2 linked regions of the Microscilla marina ATCC 23134 genome follow. The protein of the gene in region 1 interacts with the protein of each later gene in a pairwise test. Links are inferred from orthologs where the notes say so. Each region holds a gene or a part of one and is shown in the gene's direction. Other genes may lie near its edges. The genes, in order: M23134_RS25430 and topA.

The links.
Region 2: the proteins of M23134_RS25430 (region 1) and topA interact in binary tests that used the Escherichia coli proteins (3 or more experiments, as listed by UniProt). The link is inferred for Microscilla marina ATCC 23134 from one-to-one orthologs.

What each region holds. Positions count from the first base shown.
Region 1 is NZ_AAWS01000035.1:843-3,971, reverse strand. Bases 153-2,952 are described here. They hold M23134_RS25430 (IMPACT family protein), read left to right. Parts: upstream 153-1,148; coding sequence 1,149-1,757; downstream 1,758-2,952. Other genes in these bases: M23134_RS25415 (YceI family protein), read left to right, coding at 2,672-2,952; M23134_RS25435 (hypothetical protein), read left to right, coding at 153-1,082. In the rest of the region: more of M23134_RS25435, read left to right, coding at 1-152; more of M23134_RS25415, read left to right, coding at 2,953-3,129.
Region 2 is NZ_AAWS01000008.1:238,421-241,816, reverse strand. Bases 237-3,303 are described here. They hold topA (type I DNA topoisomerase), read left to right. Parts: upstream 237-572; coding sequence 573-3,035; downstream 3,036-3,303. Other genes in these bases: M23134_RS41015 (hypothetical protein), read right to left, coding at 3,261-3,303. Also shown: more of M23134_RS41015, read right to left, coding at 3,304-3,396. UniProt on the Escherichia coli protein: Releases the supercoiling and torsional tension of DNA, which is introduced during the DNA replication and transcription, by transiently cleaving and rejoining one strand of the DNA duplex.

The sequences.
Region 1 (3,129 bases):
TTCAGGCGCAAAACCTTCTCGCTGATAAAGCCCAACAACAAACCATGCTTAAGGCACTTCAACGGATTTATAACTGGGAATTTGCTCAAGCAAACCAAACCATAGCAAGCCTACCCTCAAGCTACAGCAATCACCCCTCCTATTACTTGCTCAAAGCGTTGGTGCTTCACTGGCAATACCTGCCCCTGGAAAAAAATCACCCACAGTTTGTCACATACGAAAAGCTGCTCAACCACTGTGCTAAATTGTCTGAGGCACGCCTCAAAGCCAACAAAAAAGATGTGGAGGGTGTTTTTTTCAAACTAATGGCGTATGGGCTTAAGGCACTTGCCGAGGTAGAAACGGGTTCGTTGCGTAGTGCTGTAAGTCACGGACGGCGGGCGTATCGAGCCATAAAACAAGGGTTTAAAAAAACCGATGACTTCAGTGAATTCCATTTCTCTACTGGCCTGTATAGGTATTACGCCAAGCAATTCCCCCAAAGTCGTCCTATTATCAAACCCTTTATGGTGTTTTTTCCTTCGGGCGATAAAAACAAAGGATTGGCACATTTGCGCACCGCTACGCAAAAAGCCTTGTTTACCCGCCAGGAATCCTGGGTTTTTCTGGGCGATATTTATCTTAAATATGAAGCTAATATTTACCAGGCATCGCTTGCTTTTGCTCACCTGACAAACACCTTCCCTAAAAACCCATTTTTTGCCCTTAAATACGCCGAATGTTTGGTACACTTGGAACGCTACTACGAAGCCCAAAACTATTTTGCCAGATTTAAATTACAATCTTTGCCGATTTACCAGGTGGGCAGTCTTACCCTAGAGGGGATGATCGCCGAAAAGCTACAAAAAAATGATAAGCAAGCACAAATGCTTTACCAACAAGCTATTCACATCAAAGGATTTGACCAACGCTACAGCCGTGACTATAGAGCACTGGCAAAAGCAGGGCTGGCACGTATTGCTGCCAAAAAAACAGACAAAAAAAGCCAAAAAATGGCTAAAGAACTGTATAAACAAGCCCGCAAGCATACCGAGTACGAATGGCTAAAAAAAGTGATTAAAAAAGCATTGAAGGCACTTTAGGTTGTTTGAGTGCTGGGTGATGCCTGATACTCATTCCTTGTTACGGTTCAACATAAAAGAAAAATAATGAAAGATACTTACCAAATGATTACGGCTCCATCGGAGGGATTTTTTAAAGATCGAGGAAGCAAGTTTTTTGCGTTTGCCTATCCAGTACACACCGAAGAGGAAATAAAATCTTGCCAGGATGAGCTAAGAAAAAAGTACTACGATGCCCGTCACCATTGCTATGCTTTTGTGTTGGGTGCCCACCAACAGGCATTTCGCGCCAGCGACGATGGAGAACCTAAACACTCGGCGGGCGACCCTATTTTAGGGCAAATACGCTCGTTTGACCTCACCAATGTTTTGGTGGTAGTTGTGCGCTATTTTGGCGGAACCAAACTAGGCGTAAGCGGATTGATCAACGCCTATAAAACTGCCGCAGCTGAAGCACTGGAAGCCGCCAAAGTGGAAGAGAAATTAATGACACAAAATATCAGCATTCAGTTTGAGTATGACCAAATGAACCTGGTCATGAAAATGATTAAAGACTATGCACTAGAGATTGTGACACAAGAGCAAGCCATGAACTGTACAATGACCCTTGCCATTCGTAATAAATTGTTTGAAGAGGTGGCTACCACATTTGGCAAAATGCATCCGCTTAAGGTATTAGAAGGTGGCGTAGAGTAAGGTATTCCCTTGTTTTTTTACTGACGATAAATCGTGTACAGGTTACAAAATTATACCCTCAAAAATATTTTTTTAACATTTTTCAAATTCAATAAAGTATTGAAAATCAAATCATTACAAGCAAACAACTTCTAAATAAAGCGTTTTTTTTATTTTTTGTATAAAAATTTAACATCTGTTCTTGCATTTAAATAAACAACCTCTTACCTTTGCAGAGCATTTGACAAAAATGCCCGATGGTGTAACTGGCAACACGTCTGATTTTGGTTCAGAAGAGTCTAGGTTCGAGCCCTAGTCGGGCAACAAAACATAAATTTTTCAAATGCAACTTGCCCGATGGTGTAACTGGCAACACGTCTGATTTTGGTTCAGAAGAGTCTAGGTTCGAGCCCTAGTCGGGCAACAGAAAGCCACTCAAATTCTTAGATTTGGGTGGCTTTTTTTATTCCTCCTGCTCTCAAATAAAGCTATAAAATCACCCCATTTACAAAATACATACTCTAGAAAATCCGCTCACAAAAAAAAACACTTTATTCTCTACATAGAGTTTGACACTTTGCTAAAAACATAAACCCTGTTGATGGGTTAATTAGTGCACTGGGAACTAAATTCCTGCTACATTATTCGGAGTCTTTAGCTCGCTGACTTTACTTAAAAAAATTTGCGTAGCTCCGGTTCCGATATGCATCGGAATTGTAAACTAACTCTGCGCGATTTTTGAAGTGCGTCAGAAAACAAAACTCATCCCAAATAAGAGGGCATTTACTTAATGTTTAAGGTACTAGCACAACAACACAACCTGTTCATTTGGTAAAATTTTGTTACTTTTTTTGTTTATATGTTTTTACTTTTAATGTAACTACATATATTTGTATCGTATTTAAAACGAAACCAAATTTAAAAACCTCATAAAAATGAATACTTCAAGATTTTTAACATTCGCATTGGTACTTTCTGTTGCCTTCTTGTTTGTAAGATGCAGCGAATCGCCTAAGAGTGATAAAGCAAAAACCGGAGACGCCAAAAAAGTAGACACAACAGCAGTGACTAACGCTACTACTATGAATGTAGACCAGGCAAGCAGTAAAGTTACCTGGGTGGGCACCAAACTGGTAGATAAGCACAATGGAGCTTTTGGCCTCAAAAGTGGCTCAGTTGCCATAAAAGAGGGAAAGTTAACAGGAGGAAGCTTTATTATTGATATTAAAAGCCTGAAAGTATTAGATATTCCCGCTGATGAAGAGGGCAACGGTAAACTGGTGACACACTTGCTAAGCAAAGACTTTTTTGCGGCAGACAAATTTCCTGAGAGTACATTTGAAATAGTATCAGTAGAAGACTACAAGGAAGAAAATAACAAAGACCGGGAAAA
Region 2 (3,396 bases), on another replicon or contig:
GACGTATAGTTTTTTTTAAAACAGGGGCTAAAATCTTTGTTTTGGGTAGGGTTCCTAAAAAAATAGGTGTAAGATTTGTGGGAAAAATAACTGAATTGTAGCAAACAAAATAAGACAAAGGCGAGTTAAGTTGCAATCGTTCAAATTTTGTTGTAGTATGGTTGCAACAAAACTCATCGATCAATTGCAACAAAAAGGCTTTTTGCCTGTATAATAAAACCTTTTGTTGTTTTTTACGATAGAAGTTACTTACAAGGCTCTGGCAAATCATTGTGTAAGATTTTGACTTTGACAACCTTGGTAAAACTATAAAAATAACCTACTCCACCAAACGATGTCTTTGGCGGATGGGCTTCTTCAAAAAATAGTTCCATAGCTTTGGCTATGCAAAGATTTTTTTCATCGCCCACCCACAAAATACTTTGTTCTCTTGGAATACTTTATTTTTTCCGTTTTACTTGAAATAGCACCTAATCTAATTTTAAATTCTGTTTAAGTTCGCTTCACTATTTGTGTTTTTACTTAAAAATAACTCATATTTGCGAGCAACCAATAATCACGAGTACTGAATTATGCCAAAAAACTTAGTTATAGTAGAGTCTCCTGCGAAGGCAAAAACAATAGAAGGATACCTGGGTAAAGATTACAGTGTAAAGTCCAGCTTTGGGCACGTGCGCGACTTGCCCAAAAAAGATGCTATAGACATTGCCAATGGTTTCAAACCTACTTATGTTATTTCGAACGATAAAAAGCAAGTGATCGCAGAGTTGAAAAAGCTCGCTAAAGAAGCTGAGACTGTTTGGCTGGCAACGGATGATGACCGTGAGGGGGAAGCCATTTCGTGGCACTTGCAACAAGCCCTGGAACTAACAGAAGCCAACACCAAACGAATTGTTTTTCGTGAGATCACCAAAAAAGCCATTACCACCGCCATACAATCGCCCCGTACTATAGACATAGACCTGGTAAACGCCCAGCAAGCCCGCCGTATTCTCGACCGGCTGGTAGGCTTTGAGCTGTCTCCCATTCTTTGGAAAAAGATCAAAGGAGGTTTGTCTGCTGGCAGGGTGCAATCGGTGGCAGTGCGCATAGTAGTAGACCGGGAACGCGAAATAGAAAAATTTGTACCTTCCTCATCGTTTAAGCTGGTCGCCGAGTTTGCCCTTGAAGGTGGTAAAACCTTGGTGGCAGAATTGCCCAAAAAACTGCCCAATCAGGAAAGTGCCCGTGAGTTTTTAGAGAAATGCGTAGGGGCTATTTATGAGATAAAAAAACTGGAGAAAAAACCCGGCAAAAAATCGCCCGCGCCTCCCTTTACCACCTCTACCCTGCAGCAAGAGGCCAGCCGCAAACTGCGCTATTCGGTATCGCGCACGATGAGCCTTGCCCAAAAGTTATACGAAGCGGGTAAGATTACTTATATGCGTACTGACTCTACCAATTTGTCAGACGACGCCATTCAAGCCGCCAAAAGCTCCATAGAAAACAACTATGGCACGCAATACTTCAAAGAAAGAAAATACAAAACCAAGTCGGCAAGTGCTCAGGAAGCGCACGAAGCCATTCGTCCTACCAGCTTTGACACCCAAAGCGCGGGCAATAACCGGGATGAGGAAAAGCTGTATGAACTGATCTGGAAACGTGCCATTGCCTCACAAATGGCGGATGCCCAACTAGAGCGTACTACAGCCACTATAGGCATAGACCCGGTAGTGTACAATCAAACAGCCAATCCACCCGCCCAGGTACCCGACCTACAGGCAAAAGGGGAGATCATTACTTTTGATGGTTTTCTGAAGGTATACATAGAGTCTACCGACAACGATGACGACGACGAGGAAGAAAATGCACTTACCAAGGGCATGTTGCCTCCTTTGACCGTGGGGCAGTTGCTCAACCTTGATCAAATGTCGGCAACGGAGCGTTTTACCAAGCACCCACCCCGTTATACAGAAGCCAGTTTGGTAAAAAAACTGGAAGAAATGGGCATTGGGCGTCCGTCTACTTATGCACCTACAATTTCTACCATCCAGAAGCGGGGCTACGTAGAGAAAAGCGAACGCGAAGGCAAACAAAGAGAATATCAGTTTTTGCAGCTGAAAAGCGATAAAATTACGGATAAAACCAAAACAGAGACTACCGGAGCCGAAAAAGGAAAGATGTTTCCTACTGATGTAGGCATATTGGTCAACGATTTTCTGACCCAGCATTTCGACAGCATCATGGACTACTCGTTTACAGCCAATGTGGAGAAACAATTTGATGAGATTTCTCAGGGCAAGCAAGAGTGGGTAAAAATGATTGAAGGCTTTTACGGAGGTTTTCACAAAAAAGTAGAAAAGAGTGCCGACATTGACTCGACCACTTTGGGCAAGCAAAGGCTGTTGGGTGAACACCCCAAAAACGGCAAAGAGGTATGGGTGATTTTTGGGCGCTATGGGGCCTATGTGCAAGTAGGCGACAACGAAGACGAAGACAAGCAACGCAGTAGCTTACGCAAAGACCAACGACTGGAGACGGTTACCCTGGAAGAAGCCCTGGAATTGTTTAAGTTGCCGCGCAACCTGGGCGAGTTTGAAGGCAAGCCCATGCAGGTAAACATTGGGCGTTTTGGCCCTTATGTGCGTCACGACAGCAAGTTTGTGTCGTTGGGGAAAGAAGATGACCCCTATACCATAGAAGGCGAGCGTGCCATTGAGTTGATTTTGGCGAAGCGCAAGGCAGATGCCGAAAAGTTTATCAAGTCGTTTGACGAAGACCCCGATGTACAAGTGCTCAATGGACGTTATGGACCTTATATAAAGGTGGGCAAAAAGAATGTAAAAATACCCAAAGACAAAGACCCCAAAGAGCTTACGCTTGCCGAGTGTCTGGAGCTTGCCGAAAAAACCCCTGACAAGAAAAAGAAAGGAGCGGCTGCCCCTAAAAAAGCGACCACTACTACTGCCAAAAAAACAACGACCAAAAAGAAGCCAGCCGCCAAGAAAAAGCCGGCGGCTAAAAAGAAAACAGCGCCTAAGAAAAAGGACAGCTAGTACCATCAAGGGCTGTTGCCCGGAAATTCAACAAAAAAACCTCCCCATTTTCTGTGAAGATAAGTGGGGAGGTTTTTTGTGGTTCTTGTTTTGGTGGAGGCTGTATTTTTTCGCCTCGGTTTGTGTCTTCACCATAGCCGTCAGGCTAGCCTCTTTTTTCCGCCGTCGCTTGTGTCTTCACAAGAGACCAGACTGTCTTTGGGCGGTATTTTTGGGGTGAATTTTCTACACTTGTTTGCTTAACCTGACGGCTATGGTGTCTTCACAACCGAGTTTACGAGTCCTTAGATACCGATGAATGTTGGTGCTCAGCAAAGCTAAATCGCCTCGTCGTAGCGCCTGTAAATAGTGTTTTTCAGAG